One region of the Oryzomonas rubra genome, then DNA from elsewhere that is predicted to be linked to it. Evidence: riboswitches for the same ligand, from Rfam matches in the RefSeq annotation. Region 1 holds a riboswitch; the other holds the start of a gene.

What was found. Region 1 has a riboswitch for cobalamin ahead of ET418_RS06425 (energy-coupling factor ABC transporter permease). Riboswitches for the same ligand answer to the same signal wherever they lie in the genome.
Region 2: it holds a riboswitch for cobalamin, as region 1 does, so the genes downstream of both, ET418_RS03610 (TonB-dependent receptor plug domain-containing protein) here and ET418_RS06425 (energy-coupling factor ABC transporter permease) in region 1, are expected to answer to the same signal.

What each region holds. Positions count from the first base shown of each region.
Region 1 covers NZ_SRSD01000003.1:280,906-291,978, reverse strand. Annotated here, with positions in the region: gene trmB (tRNA (guanosine(46)-N7)-methyltransferase TrmB) at 1-607, shown strand, start outside; gene ET418_RS06455 (DUF4212 domain-containing protein) at 635-979, shown strand; gene ET418_RS06450 (sodium:solute symporter family transporter) at 980-2,506, shown strand; gene ET418_RS06445 (putative nucleotidyltransferase substrate binding domain-containing protein) at 2,506-3,741, shown strand; gene ET418_RS06440 (sugar phosphate isomerase/epimerase family protein) at 3,747-4,598, shown strand; gene ET418_RS06435 (energy transducer TonB) at 4,658-5,530, shown strand; gene ET418_RS06430 (cobyrinic acid a,c-diamide synthase CobB) at 5,527-6,927, shown strand; cobalamin riboswitch at 7,047-7,215, shown strand; partial or broken gene ET418_RS06425 (energy-coupling factor ABC transporter permease) at 7,242-8,263, shown strand; gene recO (DNA repair protein RecO) at 8,253-8,984, opposite strand; gene ET418_RS06410 (ChaN family lipoprotein) at 9,090-10,337, shown strand; gene ET418_RS06405 (DJ-1/PfpI family protein) at 10,372-10,998, shown strand.
Region 2 covers NZ_SRSD01000002.1:149,309-160,381, forward strand. Annotated here, with positions in the region: gene ET418_RS18070 (hypothetical protein) at 1-342, shown strand, start outside; gene ET418_RS03590 (energy transducer TonB) at 245-1,036, opposite strand; gene ET418_RS03595 (ABC transporter ATP-binding protein) at 999-1,781, opposite strand; gene ET418_RS03600 (FecCD family ABC transporter permease) at 1,781-2,752, opposite strand; gene ET418_RS03605 (ABC transporter substrate-binding protein) at 2,749-3,621, opposite strand; gene ET418_RS03610 (TonB-dependent receptor plug domain-containing protein) at 3,621-5,447, opposite strand; cobalamin riboswitch at 5,459-5,665, opposite strand; cobalamin riboswitch at 5,889-6,078, opposite strand; gene ET418_RS03615 (TIGR03915 family putative DNA repair protein) at 6,222-7,025, opposite strand; gene ET418_RS03620 (putative DNA modification/repair radical SAM protein) at 7,025-8,311, opposite strand; gene ET418_RS03625 (metallophosphoesterase family protein) at 8,370-9,050, opposite strand; gene ET418_RS03630 (glycerate kinase type-2 family protein) at 9,047-10,378, opposite strand; gene ltaE (low-specificity L-threonine aldolase) at 10,515-11,073, opposite strand, start outside.

The sequences.
Region 1 (11,073 bases):
CATAACCTCCCCCCGATTCATTGATGCGGAATCGCTGGCTTCCCTGCCGGCCTGGAACGAAATTTTTGGTAACGACAACCCCCTGGCGCTGGAGATCGGCTGCGGTACGGGGCATTTTGTGGCCCAGATGGCCCCGTTGCATCCCGACTGGAATTTCATAGCCGTGGATTACTACAACAAGGGGTGCCTGAAGACCTCCAAGCGGGTCGATAAGGCGGGGCTGGACAACGTGCGGGTTATCCGTGCCGAGGCCCGCTCCTTCATGGAACGTTGCATCCCCCATTGCTCCTTGCGGATGGTGGTCATCAACTGCCCCGATCCGTGGCCCAAAAAGCGTCACCGCAAGCGGCGGCTGGTCAATACGGAGTTCGTCGGCTATCTGTCGGAATTCATGCTGCCCGGCGGAGATTTCCACTTTGCCACGGACTTCGATGACTATGGCGAGGATGTGGCCCGCTTCATGCCGGACATGCCCGGGTTCGCCAACGTCCTTGCCCCCGATCCCTATCGGCATGCCCTGGAGGGGTATCCGCTTTCCAAGTACATGCTCAAATTCATGGATGCCGGTAAACAGATTTACTTTGTCCACTACCGCAAGGCTTCATAGCAGGGCGTTGAAAACGGGGGTACAGCCATGGAGGAATCCAGGACGGACAGGGAGATCAGTTTTTTCAGGCCGCGCGGAACCGCCATGCGTGGCGAGGTCTGGGTCATCTGGCTGGTTCTGGCCGGTTGGTTTGCCGCCATCGTCGGTATCCAGGCATGTGTCTACCTGCTGGAAATCAACTATTCAGAGCTTTTGCTCGAAGAGATGACCTTTTTCAACCTGCCGATCCATTTCTGGCTGACCGGCCAGGTGTTGCCCCTCTGGTTCATCATTCTCTGCGTACTCTTCAACATCTGGATGGACCGCCATGCGGCCCGCCGCCTGGACGGCGCTCTGCGCTTCCGGGTCCGTTCCGGCCGGGAGGATGAGTAAATGACCGAATCCGCGGTGCAGCTTCTGCCCCTGGCCATCGTGGTCGGCATGTTTGCCCTGTTCATCGTCTCGGGACTGCGCACCAGCAGCAGGCAGGCCTCCGAGTACGGTGTCGCCGGCGGGTACACCGGGCGGATCGGCATCGGTGCCGCCATTGCCAGCAACTGGATGAGCGCAGCCAGCTTTCTGGGGCTGGCCGGCATGTTCTACCTCAAGGGGTACTACGCCATGGCCTTCGTGGTCGGCTGGACCGGCGGCTATGTCCTGCTGCTGGTGCTCATGGCCACCCAGATCCGGCGCTTCGGCAAGTACACCGCCCCGGACTTCGTCGGCTTCCGCTATGAATCCGCGGCGGCGCGCACCCTGGCGGCGATCATCTCCATCGGTATCACCGTCATCTACGGTGTCGCCCAGTTCCGCGGCATCGCCCTGATCGTCTCGTGGCTGTTCGGCATCGCCTATACCCCGGCGGTGGTCGTCGGCGCCGCGCTGGTGGTGGGGTTCGTGGTCGTATCCGGCGCCCTCGGGGTGGCGCGGAATCAGAAACTGCACTACTTCGTACTGATCACCGCCTTCATCCTGCCGCTGATGCTCATGGCCCGCAAGCTGGGGTATTTCTGGATCCTCCCCCAGTTCGGCTACGGCGCTGCCATCAGGGACCTGCAGCAGCAATTCGGCTTCGCCTGGTCGGAGCCGTTTGCCACGGTGACCCCCTTTCGCTGGCTGGCGCTCTGTTTTACCCTCATGTTCGGCACGGCCGGCCTGCCCCACGTCCTCTCCCGCTTCTACATGGTCCCCTCCATCCGGGATGCCCGCTGGGGGGTGGTGTGGGGGCTGTTCTTCATTGCCCTGATCTACTGGTCGGCCCCGGCCTACGGCGTCCTGGCCCGGTTGTTCGAGGCCCGCGGCGGCATCGTGCTGAACAGCTCCGACCCGATGGTGGCGGATATGGCGGTGCTTTCCGCCGCCCGTTACAGCGGCCTGCCCCTGTGGTGTATCGGATTGTTGGCCGCCGGCGGGATGAGCGCCGCCTTTTCCACGGTGGCGGGCATGCTTCTGACCGGTTCGGCCTCGTTTTCCTACGATATCTATCCCCGCCTGATCAGGCCGAACGCCAGCGAGACGGACAAGGTCGTTGCCGCAAAAGGTTTTTTTCTGCTCCTGGCGGTGATCGTCATGACGCTGGCCCTCAGGCCGTGGGGCATGATCGCCGAGATCGCGGCCCTGGCCTTCGCCCTGGCCGGCAATACCATCTTCCCGGCCTTCCTGCTGGGGATCTGGTGGGGGAGGGCCAACGCCCCCGGGGTCATCAGCGGCATGCTGGCCGGGGTGGTGATTACCTTTGCCCCGTTCCTGGCGGGCATCCTGCCGTTTCTCGCGTCATTGCCGCCCGCCACGTCGTCGGCCTTCATCGGCGCGCCGCTGGTCATTCTGGTCATGGTGGCAGTTTCGCTCCTGACCCCGCCGCCGGGCGACGGGATCAAGCTGTTTCTTACCCGCAACGTACATGACACTGCGGAGGAGTGATGGCGGTTCTGGCCACGGCAAAGGGGAGCGATATCACCACCTGGCGGGCTGCCGGGGAGTTTGGCGCCGCCTTCCGTCAGGCGCTCCTGAAGCAGAGCGCCCCCTGTCGCTCCGAGGAGGCGGAGGGGCTGTTCGGCGAAACCTGCCGGGAGCTTGAGGCGCTTGCCGGCGAAAACGACGAGCGGATGGCACGACTCGATCGGATCGTCGTCGAGACGACGGCAAGCGTTGACCCGGTTCGCCTCGGGGAACTGTGTGCAGCCTTCTATGCGGAACTCTACGACCACTTCGGCCGCTACGGTTCCTGCGTGGCCTTTTACCATCTCAGCACGCTCTTTTTGCACGCGTTGAGCGGTTCCCTGCACCGCTACACCCTGATCCAACTCGGGGAGTCCGGCAAAGAACTGCATGACACGACGCTCGTGGCAATGGGAACGGCCGGCCGCCGGGAGTTTTCCCCCTTCTGCCCGCTGCAGTTGGCGCTGGTCCTTGGGCGGGACGACAGCGGCGACCTGGAAGCGGGCTCCCGGTATGCCCGTATTCTCCAAGAGGGTTTTGCGGCCTGCGGCCTGCAAGTCGATGGCGACGTCGCCCCGGTACATCCTCCGTGGCGCGGCAGCCTGCCGGAGTGGAGCCAGCGCCTGGAGCAAGGCTTGGCGCGGGGGAAGCAGAAGGAATTGGTCGAACTGCTCAGGTTGGCCGATCATGAAGTCCTTTTTTCCGCCGAGGGGGGGGGGGGCGAGTTCCGGGAGTTTGTGCTGTCGCACCTGCAACAGGACCGCCGGGCCATGGGTGATCTTGTGACCCGCTTGCTGGGGCTGTCCAACGGCATAGGGATGATGGGGGGGTGGCGTCTGGAGAAGAGCGGACCGCAGCGCGGGCTGTTCAGGCTGTTCGAGCATGCCCTGCTGCCGCTCTCGGCCGCGGTCGCCGCCCTGGCCCTGATCCACCGGGTCGATGCCCCCGATATCCCCCAGCGTATCCGGGTGCTGCTCGGGCGCCAGGCATTGGATGTGGATACCGCCGAACGTTTGCTGCAGTCCTGGCATATCCTGAACGAACTGCGCCTGATGCGGGAACGTGAATTTTTCCCGGCCAGGAACAATGGGGCGGCTCTCTACCTGGACGTCACGAACCTGGACGAAGATACCCTCGGTATGTTCAGGGATGCGCTGGATACCGTCGGGACGGTCCAGCGTCTGGTGAGTGTCGTCTATAACGGGACGGAAGAGTAGCCGCCGTGCAGATCACGCTCTCCACAGGCAGCCTCTTCACGTTCCCCTTGCCGCGGATCTTGGACCTTGCGGCGGCCGCCGGTTTTGACGGGGTCGAGTTGATCATCAACCAGGACTTCCAGAAGATCAACCCGGTCAGGCTGATCAGGTCGCTGCAGCAGATCACGGTGATCCACTCCATCCATGCGCCCTTCATGCCCCTGGATGGCTGGGGCGGCCCGGCGGATTCCCTGCGGCGGAGCGTGGCCCTGGCCGCGGAATGCGGTATCCCGCTGGTGAATTTTCATCCGCCGTCGTGGATGAGCTTTGAGATTGGCTACTGGCGCTGGCTCTACAGCGTGATCGATTTTCAGAAGGACGTGGGGCTGGATGGCCTGGTGACCGTCACCTTGGAGAACATGCCCTGGGTGGGCAGGATGAAGATCAATCCCCATATCCTGTCCAGCACCCAGCGGATGATCGAGTTCATCCGTGACCACAACCTGTTCATGACCTTCGACTGTACCCACATGGGATCGGGCAAGGCCAATTTTATCAACGACTTTTACCAATTTTACGAATCAGGGCGCATCAGGAATATCCATTTTTCCGATTACGGGCAGGGGCGGGAGCATCTTTTACCGGGGCACGGCATGCTGCCGCTGACTCGCTTCCTGAACCACTTGCGAAACACCGATTATCAGAGTACGGTAACGCTGGAACTTGATCCGTCCGAATTCCCCAAAGCGGAGCATATCATCCTGGAAAGCCTGAAAGAAATCCTGATGTACCTGCGCGCCGAAACCGGCAAGCAAGACGATGCAGTATTGAATTACGACCGGGGCTTCCAGGCCGTTCCCCTGCCCGAGGCGGGGTAGCCGCCGCCCGACGGCGGCATATCCGATTTTTTATCTTTTTTTCCGAGTGACCACCCTGCATGTCTGACAAATATATCGAAAAAACCTTTATCTATCTCCTGGTAATCTCCGTGGCGCTGCATGTCGGCATGTTTGCCCTGATGTACTATCTGCCCCACGAACAAAAGCCGCCTCCCAAGGAGCCGGTGTTCATCGACATACAGCAGATCCCGGAGCTGAAGCCCCAACAGCCCACGCAGCAGGAGACAAAGCGCTTCTCCGAGCAACGGCAGCGTGTCCCCCGTGAGACGGCCCCCCGCGGGAACGCCCCCCGGGACAGCTTCGGGCCGGCGCCTCAGCCGGCCGCAAAGCCCCAGCCCCAGGAGGCCGGGAGGAGCGCGCACCGGCAGGCCCCCGTAGGCAAACAGTCCCAGACGTTGCCCCCAAGACGCCAGGAATCCCCCCTGGCGCCCGGCTCGTCGGTTTCCAGCCTGCTCAGGCCAAAGTCCCAGAGTAGCGCGCCGCAGATTTCCCCGCACCAACTCTTCCCGAGTGCGCAGCGTCTGGCCAAGCTTGAAGAGGGGTATCGCCGCAAATTCGAGAACGACGTAGCCGAGGGGGACACCCGCTTTCTCAACAGCGACGACATCCAGTTCGGTTCGTTCCTGCGCCACTTCGAAACCGCCGTGTACGGCGTCTGGCGCTACCCCCAGGAAGCGGCCATGAAGGGGATCGAGGGGGTCACGCCGGTGCGGATCACCTTCAATCGGCGCGGAGAGATCGCCAAGGTGGAACTGCTGGAAAGCTCCGGCGCACGGATACTGGATGACGAGGTTCTGCGCACCCTGCGCTCCATCGGTCCGGTGGGGTCGTTCCCCCGGGGTTATGACAAGGAAGAGTTTCATTTGATCGCATTTTTCCAGTACGGCGGCGCAAGACGGTCGTTGCGGTGACACGGCGCGCCTTTCTCATCGCCGCTCCCCAGAGCGGTTCCGGCAAGACCACCGTGGCGCTGGCCGTCATGGCCGCCTTCAAACGGCGCGGGATGACGGTTGCGCCCTTCAAGTGCGGCCCTGATTTCATCGATCCCGGCTACCATCGCCTGGCCACCGGTCGCCCCTCCGTCAACCTAGACGGCTGGATGTGCCCGGAGGAGTTCGTGGCCGGTACCTTCCGCCTGCATGGGAAGGGGGCCGACGTGGCGGTCATCGAAGGTGCAATGGGGCTGTTCGACGGCATAGGCCACGCATCCATGGAGGGGAGCAGCGCCCAGGTGGCCGCCATTTGCGGCGTGCCGGTGGTGCTGGTGGTCAACGCCCGTGGCATGGCGGCCAGCGCGGCGGCCCTGGTCAAAGGGTTTGCCGGGTACGACGAACGCGTCAGGATTGCGGGCGTAATTTTCAACAATGTGGGGAGCGAGTCCCACGGCGAGCTGCTGCGCCAATCCCTGGCAGCGGCACTGCCGGAGTTGACGGTCTTCGGCTGTATCCCCCGGGACGAATCCCTGGGGATACCGTCGCGGCACCTGGGGTTGGTCACGGCCGAGGACAACCCGCTGTCGCCCGACTACCTGGAGCGCCTGGCCGCTCTGGCGGAGAACCGTCTGGACCTGGGGGGGCTGGCAGACATTCAGGTCCTCCCCGGCCCCCCTTTTCTAAAGGCGGGGACTTCGCGGGATGCCTCCACGGGGGAGATTCCGCCCGTCCGTATCGCCGTGGCCCGGGACGCGGCCTTCTGCTTCGTGTACGAGGACAACCTGCGCCTGTTGCGGGAGGCGGGCACCGAGATCGTCCCGTTTTCGCCCCTGGCGGATGTGCACCTGCCGGCCGATATCAACGGCATCTACCTGCCGGGGGGGTACCCGGAGCTGTATGCCGAGCGCCTGGCCGCCAACGGCGCCATGAAGGCCGCCGTGCGGGACGCCGTCGAGGCGGGCATGCCGGTGTATGCCGAGTGCGGCGGCTTCATCTACCTGACCCGCGGCATGGAGGCCGGGGAGGGGCAACCGGCGGCCGATTTCGTCGGCGTCTTCCCGGTGCGGGCGCGCATGTTGCCGAAACGCAAGGCGCTCGGGTATCGCCAGGTCGAATGTGCGGCGCATTCCGGTGCCATAGCCGCCGGGGGGAGCGCCCGCGGCCACGAGTTCCACTATTCGGAGGTCGGGACGATGCCCGATCGCATTGAACGGTGTTACCGGGTGTCCCGACAGGGGAGGGAGTTTGGCCGGGAAGGGTATCGCTACAAAAACTGCCTGGCGTCCTACATCCACCTGCATTTCGGCAGCAACGGGGCAATCGCGCCTACCTTTGCAGATGCCTGCCGAAAGTTTGAGGTATCCCCGAATTCGTGACGCCTTCATGGCTCCTCTCCCTCGGCATGATGCCTCATGGGCGGCGATGGACCCCGGCGTGGCGCTCGATCCATTGTTCAGACTGGATTCGGGTTGTCTTTTGCCTGTTGCCGTGCTACAAAATCGAAACTGCTTCCGGTCCAAGGGAAGCCGGTGCGAATCCGGCGCTGCCCCGCAACTGTAAGGGGGGACTGTCACCGCAGGAGGCCACTGTCCGTAAAGGATGGGAAGGCGCGGTGACGGGACGATCCCCGAGTCAGGAGACCTGGCTGGAAGCCGCATAAACACTCCGACCGTGGGGAAGGGAGCGTACCATGAAACATCCTGCGTTACTGTTGTTGTCCGTTTGCCTGCCTGTCGTTCTTCTGCCGTCCTCTTCATTTGCCATGCACATCTCCGAGGGGATTCTGCCCTTTTCCTGGGCAGCGGTCTGGTTTGCCGCGTCGGCGCCCTTTTTGGCCCTGGGGTTGCGCAGCCTGACGCGCCGTTCGGCCCACGACCTGTCCAGCAAGCCGCTGGTGGGGATGGTGGCGGCCGTGGTGTTCGTCATCTCCTGCATGCCGGTGCCGGTGCCGACCGCCGGGACCTGCTCCCACCCCTGCGGTACGGGGTTGGCCGCGATCCTGCTCGGCCCTGCCATGGGAGTTGTGGTGGCTGCGGTCGCCCTCTTGATCCAGGCGCTCTTTCTCTCCCATGGCGGCCTCTCCACCTGGGGCGCCAATCTCTTTGCCATGGGGGTTGTCGGTTCCTTTACCGGGTTTATCGTGTTTCGAGGCGTGCGCGCCTGCGGCGCCGGACCGGTTGCGGCCGCCTTCGTGGCCGGACTCCTGGCCGATTGGGCCACCTACGCCACGACCGCCATGATCCTGGCGGCCGGTATCCGGGGGACGAGCCCGTTCTGGCCCCTGGCCGGCAAGATCGCCCTGGCGTTCGTCCCCACCCAGTTGCCCCTGGGGATCATCGAAGGGGTCATCACCGCCGGCATGGTCTCACTGCTGCGCAAAAAACGCCCGGACCTGCTCGCCCGCACCGCTTTGGCGGGAGTCGACGGAGGGAAACGATGAAACGCCGCATCATCATGATAAGCGTGTTGTTGTGGTCAGTGGCAACGGTTTCCCCGGCTGTGGAACAGTGGCAGGGGATCGATGAAACCGTTGTTCAGAAGATCGCCAGGGAACATGGCCGCGAGGCCAGAAAGCCGCTGATCGATACCGGCGAGGGGGATATACAGTTGTTCGTGTTCCTGCTGGCGGGGGCGGTGGGCGGTTTTGCGGCCGGGTATTGCTGGCGCGCCCTTTTGGACGGCAGGAAGAAGGATGACAGGACTAAGGAGTGACCTGTCCCAGAAACTCCAGGCTCTTCAACCGGCGTCCGGCATGGGTGGCGATGGCCCGGTCCAGAAGCGCCCCCCCTTCCGTCAGGAGGTCGGGCGGAAAGACGACCTTGCCGAAGGTGCCGGTTGTCATGCAGGCGCCCAGGGCTTTGAGGGCTGAGGGATGCAGCGGCCTGCCGGTCGGGGCGCAGGCCCGGCACACCGGTTCGCCGTTCTCCTGCAAAAGTACGCCGGCAGTGCCAAAGGGCGTGTCGCAGCGGGGACAACTCTCCAGCGAGGGGCGATAGCCCAGGATGTTCAACAGATTGATTTCAAAGAAACGGCGGTCGCTATCATCGGCCGCCGTTTCCGTTTCCAGGCGATCCAGGTAGGCGGCCAGCAAACGGTAGAGTCGCGGCAGGGGGTGTCCTTCGGGGGTCATGGCCTCCACCACCTCGCAGGCATAGAGCGCATGGGCAATGGCGGGCAGGTCGCCACGGATGCGGGGGTAGATGGTGACGATCTCGGCCTGTTGCAGCCCTGCCAGTCCCTCCCTGACCCGGACCTGGGCCTCGATGCGGGCAAAGGCCTCCAGCGCCGCGCCGAAACGCTTGCGGCTCGTGCGCGCACCGCGGGCAAAGGCCTTGATGCGGCCATGCTCCAGGGAGAACAGCGACGCGATCCGGTCGCTATCGCCGTAATCGAGCGTCGAGAGGACTATGGCCTGAAGTTTTTCGGCATGCATGGGCGGCCCATTGATCTGTTGAAATGTGGGATGGATTTATTTATTCTAGGCCAAGACACAAGGCAAGAAAAAAGTTCACGTACCCCTTTCTCACGAGGAGGCAGTATGGTCCGTTTCTCTCCATTGGTTTCCGTAGTCGCCCTGGGCCTGTTCGCCATGACCGCCTGTGCCCCCGTCGGCAGGCAGGTGATGGGCGACCCCCAGGATCCTTATCCGCTCACGGCGCCGCCCCGTGTCGGCCAGATCGTTCACCTGCCGACCGGCACCCTGGTCAGCCCGGCCCAGATGCTGGCCGTGGCCACGGACGCGCGCATCGTCTATGTCGGCGAGACTCATGACAACCCCGCCTCCCACCGCCTGGAACTACAGGTCCTCCAAGCTCTCGCCGAGCGCTATCCCGGCCGCCTGGCACTGGGCATGGAGATGTTCGTGCGCTCCCAACAGCCGGCCCTCGACCGCTGGGTTGCCGGCGAGCTGGATGAAAAGGCCTTTCTCAAAGAATCCCGCTGGTTCGAAAACTGGAACATGGATTTTGCCTATTACCGCGACCTTTTGGACCTCGCCCGTGAACGACACATCCCGGTCATCGCCCTGGATGCCGAGAAGAGCCTGGTGAAGGCGGTGCGCAGCACGGCCCCGGAACAACTCGGCCCGGCCGAGCGGGCCCAGTTGCCGGAACTCGACCTGACCGATCCCTACCAGCGCGGCCTGGTAACGGCCATCTTCGGCGATCACAGCCACGGGGGGATGGCGATCGATGGCTTTATCCGCGCCCAGACCCTGCGGGACGAGACCATGGCCGAATCCGCGGCCCGCTACCTGGCAAGCCCGGACGGCGGGGACAAACACTTGCTGGTGGTCGCCGGGGGTGATCATGTCAGCAGCGGCTTCGGCATCCCGCGCCGGGTATTCCGTCGTCTCCCCGCCTCCTCGGTCATCATCGGCGGCAAGGAACTCGACATCCCGCCCGACAAACTGGATCGCCTGATGAATGTCACGGTCCCCGATTTCCCCATGGTGCCGTACGATTTCCTGGTGTACCAGGCCTACGAGGACCTGCCCGAACCAGGGATCCGTCTCGGCGTGATGATCGAGCCGGCGCCCGGCGGCCGCGGTCTGGCGGTAAAGGGGGTGCTGCCCGGCTCCAATGCCGAACGGGCCGGCCTGCAACCGGGGGACATCCTGCTCTCTCTCGACGGCGAACCGCTGACGGGAAATTTCGACCTGACCTATGCCGTGCAGCGGAAACATCCCGGCGACCGCGGGGTGGTGCTGGTCGAACGGCAGGGGAAAAGCATGAAGCAGGAGATCGTGTTCCTGGCTCCACAGAAGGGGCAGCACCACGGCAAGTAGCCGTAATCACACCACGGGAGAGCGGGAGGGACGCATGGAGAGGAAACGGGTGGGGATCGTGTTGTTCGACGCCGTTGAGGTGCTCGACTTCTGCGGACCGTACGAGGTCTTTTCCGCGGTGCGGCTTGATGAGGCGAAGCGGCGCGAGGAGCCTTCCCCCTTCGAACTGCTGCTGGTGGCCGAGAAAAGCGATACCGTGACCACCTCGGGCGGGATGAGGGTCACGCCCGACGCCACCTTTGCGACCTGCCCCCGGTTGGATGTCCTGGTCGTGCCGGGCGGTTGGGGCACCCGCAGGGAACTGGGCAATCCGGCCATGCTCCAGTGGCTGCGGGAGCGCAATGCCCACGTGGAGACGCTGGCCTCGGTCTGCACCGGGGCCATGCTGCTGGGCTCTGCCGGCCTGCTCGACGGGCTGCACGCCACGACCCACTGGCGCTCCCTGGATTGGATGCGCGACTCGTTTCCCGCCGTGACGGTGGAGTACGGCCGGCATGTGGTGGAGGACGGACGGGTCGTGACCTCGGCCGGCATCTCGGCCGGGATCGACATGGCGCTCAAGGTGGTTGCCCGTTACCACGGCGAGGAGGTGGCGCGGGCCACGGCCCGGCACATGGAGTACCCCTATCCCGACAGCAATGCGCGCAGGGTGCCGTTGTAGCCTCTAGTGGGCTGTTGAAAACCTCAGGTTGTTCAAAAATAGTCAGATCGTTGCCTCCGCAGAAGGCCCTGCGGA
Region 2 (11,073 bases), on a different contig from region 1:
CTTTTCCTTATCGCCCTCGCCGCAGCCATCGCACTGGCGAACATCCCCTGTGGCTACCTGCGCCGGGGGTACGGCTACCTTACCTACGGCTGGTTCTTTTACGCCCACCTCACCATCCCGGTTATCGTGTACCTCAGGATGAAGATCGGGTGCGGTTGGCAACTCGTCCCCCTGGCCATCCTTTGCGCCATTGCCGGGCAGATGGCCGGCGGCGCCCTCAGGAGCCGGCATGGCGCCGCTGGCCTCACTCCCCTTCGTGCAGGACAAACCGCACCGGCACCAGGACCTGGGACGATACGCCCCTGCCGTTTTTCACCGCCGGCGCAAAGGACGATTTCCTGATGGCGGCGCTCGCCGCTTCGGCAAAACCGAAACCGTTTGCCTCGACGGTATCGATCCCCTGCAACCGCCCCTGGGCATCCAGCGACAGCCGCACGACGACCCGCCCCTCTTTCCCCAGCCTACGGGCAATGAGCGGGTAGAGCGGCGCTTCCCGATGGATGAAGCGCGGCGCACCCGCATCCCCCAACGCCATGACCCGCCCCGGCGCCGGCTCTTGCCCGGTCGGCCCGGTCGGCGCACCTCCCGGCCTCTCCCCCGGTGGGCGGGCGGGCAGCGGGCCGGGCGGCATGCCGGCGGATACGACGCGGGCAGGGGCCGAACCCGGAAGCGGCGGCACCGGAGGGGCGGCCGCCAGGGGGGCTTGTGCCACAGCACTCCGATCGGAGGGGATAAGAGCGGACCTGACGACCGGGGGCCGCGGTTGCCGCCGGTCCGTTTCCGGGCCGGGCCGTTGCAGAGCGTTACCGGTATGCGCGGGCTTCGGAGCGCCCGTCCTCGGCAACCGGGAGCCGGGCGGCTCGACGGCAAAGACCTCGACGGCGCGCACCGCGGTAGGCGTCCCGGGTGGCACCCGGGACGCCAGGACCCCCAGGCCGAGATGGAGGAGGAGCGACCCGATCAGGCAGGTGCCGAGCCCTTTGGCCGTCACCTCGTCCTCACCGGGGTTGCCGCTCAAGGGCCAGGCCCACGGCACGGTGCGCCGCCGTGTAGCTGTCGGCGGCATCGTCCAGGTCGAAGGCGTCCCGCACCATCTCATCCGTGAGGACGCTGCCGGGATCGCCTTCGGCGACCACCCGCCCGCGCTTGAGCAGGAGGAGCCGGTCCAGCAGGGCTCCCATGCCGATATCGTGCAGCGACAGGCATACGGACACGCCTTTATCCCGGGCAATGTCCTTCAGGAGCCGGTACAGGTCGAACTGGTACCTGATGTCCAGGCTCGCCAACGGCTCGTCCAGGAGCAGCACCCGCGCCCCCTGGACCAGGGTCATGGCGATATAGGCCCGTCGTTGCTCCCCGCCGCTCAGTTCGGCCAGGTGCGCCGCCGCCTTATCCTCCAGGCCCGTGAGATGGAGCGCTTCCCCCACGGTGAGCGCCGCCTCCCCGCCGCGGGGATACGCCCCCATCCCCACGAGTTCGGCCACCCGAAACGGGACCTGGGTATCCAGTGTCTGCGGGAGGTAGGCCACGAGCTGCGCCCGTTCGTTCCCGCCATAGGAGCGGATCGCCCGCCTGCCCACCAGTACCTCCCCCTGTTGCGGGGGGAGAAGCCCCGCCGCAAGCTTGAGGATCGTCGACTTCCCCGCGCCGTTGGGCCCCATGAGGCCGACCAGTTCCCCACCGGCCAAGGAAAAGGACAGCTGCTCCATGAATCCTTGCGGGTTGTAGGAAAACGAGACGTTGGCGAATTCGAGCGTGGTCATGGCGGCATCCTCCGGCATCAGCGGCTCCTCCTCCGTCCCAGGAGGAAGATGAAATAGGGGGAGCCGATGAGCGCGGCGATTACCCCGGCGGGAAGTTCCAGCGGCGCGGCGACGGTCCTGCCCACGGCGTCGGCAACGCAGAGCAGGGTTCCCCCGGCGACCACCGAGAGCGGCAGCACCACGGCGGCGTCCGAGCCCACATGGCGGCGAACCACATGGGGGACCACGAGCCCGATGAAGCCGACAACGCCCCCCATGGCGACCGACGCTGCGGTCATGAGCGACGCGGCAATGAAGAGGACGAGCCGTTCCCGCGCCGGGTTGAAGCCCAGACTGTAGGCGATATCGTCCCCCAGGGTCAGGGCGTTCAGCCCCTTGCGCCGTGCCACGGCGAGGGCCAACCCGGCAAGGATGAAGAGGAGCCCCACGGGGAGCAGCCCCCAATCCACCAGGGAGAGATCGCCGGACATCCAGAGGATGGCCCGCCTGAGGCCGTCGTCCACGGAAACGGTCATGACCAGCATGAGCAGGGCGGAGAGGAAGAAGCCGACGCCCACGCCGGCCAGGAGGAGCCGGTCGGGCTGCAACCCTTTCCAGCCGCGCCCCAGGATAACGACGGCGACACCCGTTGCGATGGCCCCCAGAAACGCCAGCAGGGGAACACTGAGCGCGAGCAGGGAGAGGCCGAACATGAGCCCGAACGAGGCGGCCAGGGATGCGCCGCTGGAAATGCCCAGGATGTACGGGTCGGCCAGGGGGTTGCGGAAGATCCCCTGGAGGATGGCTCCCGACGCCCCAAGGGCGCCTCCCATGAGCAGGGCGGCGGCGGTCCGGGGGAGCCTGATGGCGAGGAGCGTCCGGCACGTTTCCCGGTCCATGGTAAAGGGGTTCAACAGTCGCGGGCCGCTGGCTATCGAGATAATGATGACGCACAACGCGGCGACGCACAGTGCCGTTGCCACGAGAGCGGTGCCGTTAGCACGCTTCACGGCATCCTCCCGCAGCGGGCCAGCTCCGCCAGGCCCGCCGGTATCCTCGGCCCGGGGCGATACAGGGCGTCGTCCATGAAGCAGACCCGCCCCTTCTGCACCGCTTCGAGCATGCCGATGCTCTTCAGGAATCCCTTGGAAAGCGCCCGCATGTCGTCGTGCCCCTTGCCGATCAGGATCACATCGGGCCTTCGCTCGATGACCGCCTCCAGGGAGAAGCGGGGATAGGCGGCCTTGGCGTCGGCGGCGATATTGTTCAAGCCGCTCATCTTCATGGCATCGTCCAGGATCGTACCGGGCCCGGCCACGATAAGGGGGCTGGGCCAGATGACGAAGATCGCCTTTCTGCCCCCCCTGCCCGCGCCCGCTTGCGGTGGCTTCCCCCGGTGCGACGCCGCGACGTCCCGGATTGCCGTCTCCAGTTGTTCCGCAAGGCGGTTGGCGGCGGGAGAGGCCCCCAAAGCCCGGCCCATCTCCCGGATGCCGCCGGGCAGTTCGGTCAGGCGCCGGGACGTGAAGACATAGGTTCGGATACCGAGCCGGGCCAGCCGTTCGGCCACGGCCTTCGGGTTCCCGTCGCTGGTCATGACCACCAGATCCGGCTTCAGGGCGACGATCGCCTCGATGGACGGGTTCGCCATGCCGCCGATCTTCGCCTTGCTCCGGGCCGCGGCGGGGCGGTCGCACACCGTGGTCACCCCCACGATCCGCTCCCCCAGCCCCAGGGAGAACATGATCTCGGTCATGGCCGGGGCGAGGGAGACGATCCGCTGCGGGGGCCGAGGAGTGCAATACGCGGCCCCATGCCATCCGCAGAGGATGAGCAGGCAGAGAACCCACCGCGTTACGCCGCGCAGTTTCCGCGCCACTAAAACGCAACCTTGACACCGCCAAAGGCGGAGATTCCGGGAGTACCATAGCCACCGGCCTCCTCGTACGATTTGTCGAAGAGATTGTCGATTCGTGCAAAGAGCGAAAGGTTTTTGTGCAGGAGATACGAGCCCTTCAGATTGACAAGGGCATAGGGGGACAGGTCCCGATTCAGCGTCGCATCGTACCGCTTGGCAACATACCGGTATTCACCGATCACCGTCAGCTTTGCCAGGGTATATTCAACGGATGACGTGAATTTGTTCCGTGGGCGGAGCGTAAGAGAGGCTCCGGTGTCCTTGTTGACCGCGTTGAGGTAGGTGTAACCGGCATTCAATTTCAGATCGGCGAGAGGAAGGGCGGTTGCCGTGACCTCCACCCCCTCGGTCAGAGCGTTTCCGATATTGACGGCGGTGAAGGTATTCGGGTCCGACTGGATGAGGTCATGGTAGCGCTGCCAGAACCAGGTCGCGCCGATCACCAGCTTCTTGTCGAGCAGGTCCTTTTCGACACCAACGTCGTAACCGATGCTTCTTTCCGGTTTCAGATCGGGGTTGCCGTAGTTCGGATAGTAAAGCTCATTCAGCGATGGTGCCCGAAATCCGCTGCCGAGATTTGCCTTGAATCTCATCTCCAGCGGCTTGAGGTTATAGAGCACGCCGGCCCGGTAGGTGACGGCATCGCCAAAGGCCGAATGATCGTCATAGCGCAGCCCGGCGTTGAGAATCAGGGCATCGTCGAGCAGGCCGAGTTTGGCGTTGAGGTAACCGGCCCTGTTGTCAATCGACTCGTCGAATGCCCCCTCATTATTGGCCGATTCGTAGCGGTAGGCAAATCCCCCGGTTATGGTCAACGGGTGCAGATCAAGCGTGTGTTGCCAGTCCAGGAGTTCGGTGGTCGCGTTGATCCGGTAATTATTGTAGGCGGTGACAGGGTCCGTGGCGTTCAGGTTATCGCGGAGATATGAGAGCGTCAGACTCTGTTCGTACTTCTCCCAGGGGAAAATCCTCCCGGTGGCGGCCACGAGATAGTTCTCGTGCTTTTGGCTATAGTTCCGGGTGTCCACCGGCCCGGCTCCGAAGGCGTAATTGTCGAGCTGCGTCTTGTCCGCCCCGTAGCGCAGGTTGAGTTCGATGGAGGCGTTGTCGGCCGGGTTGGCGCCGAGCCGAGCCGATACCGACTTGTTCGTGGTGCCGTTCGGCACCGAGCCGTTTTTGGCTGTGGGGATACCGTCGGTGTCGAAGTAGGTGGCGGACAGCCGGTAACTCGTCTTGTCTGTGCCACCGGAAACCGAACCAGCCGTCCTGACGGTGGAAAACGAGCCCCCCTCGACGCTCAGGCCGGCCTTCGGTTTGCCTTCCCCCTTTTTGGTGATGATGTTGACCACGCCGGCCATGGCCTCCGAGCCGTAGAGGGTGCTCTGGGGGCCTTTGATGATCTCGATGCGCTCGATATCGGTGGTCAGCAACGTGGACAGGTCCGCGGAACCGGTGGTGGGGCTGTTGAACTTGATGCCGTCGACCAGCACCAGCACCTGATTGCTGCCGCCGCCACGCATGAGCAGGGTTGCGTTCGTACCGGGGCCGCCGTTTTGCACGACCTGCACATCTGGCTGGAGCCTCAAGAGGTCAACGACAAAAGGGACGCCCCGTTTCTCCAGATCGGCCCGGGTAATGACGGTCATATCCTGCGGGACGCGCTCCACGGACTCTTCCCAGCGGGAAGCGGTTGCCACGATCTCCGGCAGGACGGCATCAGGCGGTTCGGCAAAGGCCGGGGTAGACAACAACAGTACGCACAACAGGTTTACAACGTTCTTCTTCATGACATTCCTCCCTCGAAATTACGAATGGAGCGGTCTTCCGGCTCAGGGCCACCTACTCGCCCGCCTTCCCAGGATTGCTCCCAGTGGCTGTTTCGCGCTGAGCGCGACGGGGTTTCGTTCCCATTACGGCTGCGGGGCAGCGGGGGAATGGCTCCATCGGGAGCGGCACCCCTCTTCCTCACATCCATTCGGTGATAACTCTAATTAATGCGCGAAATCCTTTTTGAAATCGTTCTGCTTAGGGTGCGCCGTTTTCGGGGAACCGGACGATCAGGGTCTTTTCCCATAACCGGTCCCGCGCCCTCGCCAGCCAGAGGCCATAAATCTTCATCAAACAGGGAAAAGGCATAAAAAAAAGTCCGCATGTGCCGAAGCATCAAGCGGACTTTTCGTATTCAAAGTCTGGTAATGGATTCACTCTTCCCTTACCACGGGGAATTTTCGAGTGCTGAGATCAGGGCAGGTCTTCTGGCTCGCGATTCATCCTCCGGGCGCCTTCCCGGTCTTTCGACCAGTGACGTAATGCCCTTCGTCATCGCTTACAGCGGCGGGTCCGCGGGGGAATGGCTCTTCGAGCTGCACCCCTCTTCCCTATCAAGCCCTTGCGGGCACCGTGATCCGGTATTCGGTTTTTGTTTTTATCGGCTATATTTAGCGCAGCATCAATATCACAGCACTATATGATGTGTCAACGGCCATTATTGAAACTATTCTGGTGGAGACACGGACGTCAGAGCCATGCCTGGCGCGAGGAGCCGTGAAGGCGCCACGGCTTCAGGACTCCTCCCCGCCGAACTCCACCAGGTGGGCGCGGAAACGCAACGGCACGAGTTGCTGCTGGAGCCGGGGATTGTGGCGCTCCGGTATGGCCATACGCTGGAAGTAGCTGCGCCAGAGGCGGCTGCACACCTCCTCGTCGGCGGTGTAGCCGGGCGGGCTGGTCAATTCCACCTCCCTGACCAAGCGCCACGTCTCCCGGTTGAACACCGCCGCCTGCGAGCGGCGCAGGTCGTGGATCATCCAGTCGCGGTCGTTGAGCCGTTCCGTGAAGAAGGGGGCGATGAAGGCGAGGATGTCGACCGCCGGCTCGATCCGGGCGTAAAGGAACGAAGTGCCCTTCTCCCCATCTCCCTCACCCCACGAATCCCCCACGGGCCACGTCACCTCACGGAAACGCACGAACCCGGTGAACTTGTGGGCCTCGTGGGAGACCGCGCGGGCCAGCCGGTTCACCGTGCAGACCGGCTCCTGGGCCAGCATGTGCTCCAGACGTTTCCCCTGTTTCAACCCCACCAGCACATAGCGCCACAGCAGCTCCTCCACCCCGGCGGCTTCGCTGTGAAAGGCGTAGCGCAGGGTGGCAAAGGCATCTCGCGACACCGCCGTGACGAACCGCTCCCGGAAGCGGAGCGCCGTTTCACGCTCCGTGGCCACATCACGGGGGACGCCCGCGAACAGTCCCGCCCCGCTCTCGGCCCCCGGCCGCAGGAACTCCGCCTCCCCGCCCCCGGATTCGAGGCACAGAGCCAAGGCGCAGAGGAACCCCTCCAGGGTCCCGTCGTAGCGGTAGCACACCATCACAGCTCCCCCGTCAGGGCCGAGGCGTCAGGGGTCGCCGGAAACAGTTCCAGTTGATCCAACCGGGCCGGACGCCGCTCCGGCGCCAGGAGCCGCGCCACCAGGGTGGCCCCGTCCAGGCGGATTCCCCCCAGGTAACGGCCGCCGGCGGTCAGAAAATAGCGCGCCCGCTTGAGCACCACCCCGAGCCGTTTCAACTCCGCCTCCCCCAGCCGGGCATGGCGGCGGGCCGCGACGATGCGCTGGGCCGAGCGCACGCCGATGCCCGGCACCCGGAGCAGCACCTCGTACTCGACGCTGTTCACCTCCACCGGGAACAGGTCCAGGTGGCGCACGGCCCAGTCGCTCTTGGGATCGAAACGCATGTCCAGGTTGGGACGGTCCTCGTCCAGCAGCTCGTGGGCGGCGAATCCGTAGAAGCGCAGCAGCCAGTCGGCCTGGTACAGGCGGTGCTCCCGCAGCAGGGGGGGCGTGGGGAGCGCCGGCAGGCGACGGTCGCTGGAGCCGGGCACAAAGGCCGAGTAGTAGACCCGCCGCATATCCAGGCGGCGGTAGAGCCCCTCCGCCAGGGTGACGATCTCCCGGTCGCTCTCGGGGGTGGCCCCCACGATCAACTGGGTGCTCTGTCCGGCCGGGGCGAACTGGGGCGCCTTGCGGGATTTCTTGCGCTCTTCGCGGGCCGAGGCGATGAGGCCGCTCACCTGGCGCATGGGGGCGATCACCGATTCCCGCGGCTTGTCCGGCGCCAGAAGCGCCAGGCTCTGGCGGGTGGGGAGCTCGATATTGACGCTGACCCGGTCGGCGTAGCGACCCGCCTCGGCCACCAGCAGCGGGTCGGCCCCCGGCACGATCTTGAGGTGGACATAGCCGTTGAAACGCTCCTCGTCGCGCAGTTTGCGCACCACGGCGATCAACTGCTCCATGGTGTGATCGGCGGAACGGGTGACGCCGGTGCTGAGGAACAGCCCCTCGATGTAGTTGCGGCGGTAGAAATCCATGGTCAGCCGCACTACCTCCGCCGGGGTGAAGGCGGCCCGGGGGATGTCGTTGCTGCGGCGGTTGACGCAGTAGGCGCAGTCGTAGATGCAGGCGTTGGTGAGCAGAATCTTGAGGAGGGAGATGCAGCGGCCGTCGGCGGTCCAGGTGTGGCAGATCCCGGCAACGGCGGTGCTCCCCACCCCGCCGGGCGTGCCCCTGCGGTTGCTGCCGCTGGAGGAGCAGGAGACATCGTACTTGGCGCTGTCGGCCAGTATTTCCAGGCGTTGTTCGAAAGTCCGGTTGTTCATGGGGGCCCCGCATTCGTGGTGCGGAGAAGTATAGTAAATAAATACGACAAAATATGTCCTACCGTTCGATGTTTTCCTGAAAGACCACCCGCATGCTGTTCAGCTCCAGGGCCGCCAGGTATCCCATGTCGGGCCGCCGCGCGGTGACGCAGCCGTTGTCCAGCATGATCTTGTCCGACTTCAGGGAGGCTTCCAGTTGGTGGCGCGAGACCATGGTATGGCCGCAGATGAGCCGCCTGCCGCCGATGCGTTGCCGATCCACCACGTCGGAACGGGTCCAGAGCATGGCCTCGGTATCGTCAAAGGGGTCGAAGGGGGGCGGCGGGTCGAAGTTGAGCCCGGCATGGACGATGACGAACGCATCCAGCAGGATATAGGGGGGGAGGGAGTTGAGGTACTCCAGGTAGCGGTGGGGAATGTCCCCCGGGCCGTCGGCCTGGAAACTGGCCAGGGTGGTCAGGCCGCCGTTGGCGGTCCACATATCCATGGCCGGCCGGCCGTAGGGGGCGCGCAGGCACATTTCCTCGTGGTTCCCCTGCACCGAGGCCACATTGTAACCGGCGGCGGTCAGCTCGAAGATAAAGTCCAGCACCCCCTTGCTGTCCGGTCCCCGGTCGATCAGGTCCCCCAGCAGGTAGAGGGTGTCGCTGGGGGTAAGGCGGACCCCCCTGGTGACCAGCTCCCGCAAGGTGCGGGCGCAGCCGTGCACGTCGCCGATGACGAAAACGCGGCGGCTCATGGCGTCACGCTCCCGCCGGTGATCAGGCAAATCTGCAGGTCCATCACATTGGTCCCGGTCGGCCCGCATCTCAGCAGTGCGCCGCAGGCATCCAGCAGCGGGTAGGCGTCGTTGTCCGCAAGGCTGGCCACGGGGTCCAGACCCGCCCGCCGGGCCAGGGGGACGGTTTCCCCATCCACGATAGCCCCGGCCGCGTCGGTCGGCCCGTCGATGCCGTCCGTACCGGCGGACAGGAGGGTGATGCCCGGCGTAGCCGCGACCTCCAGGGCAAAGGCCAGGGCCAACTCCTGGTTGCGCCCTCCCCTGCCCGTTCCCCGCACCGTGACCGTGGTCTCGCCGCCGCTCACCAGGCAGCCCCGCTGCCCCGCCGACAGGTTCGCCCGGCAGCGTAGCGCCTCATGGGCCAGTCGCCTGCCCGCCTCCCGCGCCTCACCGGCCACGATCTCTTCCGAAATGTTCACCTCCAACCCCAGGGCCTGGGCAGTCCCGGCGGCAGCGGAGAGGGCGTCCCGGTTGCGCGCCGCGACAATGCTCTCCACCGTTGCGAAGAGAGGGTCGTCCGGCTTGGGGGTCTCGGCCACCATCCCCGCGTTCCCCTGTTCCAGGCGTTGACGGACGGCAGGGGGCACCCTGTCCGTGAGGCCGAAGCGCCCCAGCACCCCCAGGGCATCGCCAAAGGTGGTCGGATCGGCCACGGCCGGGCCGGAGGCGATCACGTCCAACCGGTCCCCCGGCACGTCCGAGATCATGAGGGCCATAACCCGCGCCGGAAAGGCCAGGCGGGCCAACTGCCCCCCCTTGACGGCGGAGAGGTGCTTGCGCACGCAGTTCAACTCAAAGATATCGGCCCCTGCCGCCATGAGGAGGTGGGCCGTGACCCGCTTCTCCTCCAGGGTGATCCCCTCGGCCGGTGCCGCCAGCAGGGCCGAACCGCCGCCGGAGATCAAAAGGAGCAGCAGGTCGCGCTCGCCGCAGGTGTGGGCCTGGGCCATGATGCGCCGGGCCGCCGCCTCCCCGGCGCTGTCCGGGTGGGGATGGCCGGCGAAGGCGACTTCTATCGTTTCCAGTTCCCCTTTTTTAAAAGGAGGAGTGCCATGGGGGGCGATCACCAGCCCGGAGGAGATAAGGGCGCCCAACCGCTCCTGGGCGGCCAGGGCCATGGGGATGGCCGCCTTGCCGAAACCGGCCACCACGAGGCGTTGGAGCCCCTCGTTGCGCAGGCGCTCCCCCACCCGGTCCAGGTGCGGGGCCAGGGCCGCCCCCGGCTCCACCGCCCCCAGAGCGGCCTTGAAGAGGGTGTGCAGGGTATGTCTGGCTGTTTCCGTCACAGGCAGATCGGCCCTTCGCACACGGTTTGGGCCGGCTTGCGCCGGTAGCCAGCGGTCTTCCCCCGGCGTTTTTCACTCCCCTTTATCATGGCGACATCCTTTCTATCAGCTGTCGGAAAGCAGCCAAGACGAGCGATCACCCCCGGCTGAAATACTGCTTCACGGCGCGGACAAAGGCGTCCATGTCCGTTACCGTCACATCCAGGTGGGTGACCAGGCGGGTCGTGGGGGTCACCTGCACCAGCATCCCCCGCTCGGCCAGGTATGCCTGCAACGGCGCGCACGCCTCTTCCGGGAACCGGGCAAACACCATGTTGGTGGCCTGCCCCGTTACCGTGACCTGGTCGATGGCCCCGAGCCCCCTGGCCAGATGCTCGGCATTGGCGTGATCCTGGGCCAGCCGGTCGAAGTGATTGTCCAGGGCGTACAGGCATGCAGCGGCCAGAAAACCGGCCTGGCGCATGCCGCCCCCCAGCACCTTGCGCCAGCGGTGGGCGCGCTCGATGAACGCATGTGACCCCACCAGTACCGATCCCACCGGCGCCCCCAGCCCCTTGGAAAAGCAGATGGATACGGAATCGAACGGCCCACACGCCTGGGCCAGGGTTTCATTCCGGGCCACCGCCGCATTGCAGACCCGCGCCCCGTCCAGGTGCAGGGCCAGGCCCCGTTCCCGGGCCAGGGCGGCGGCTTCG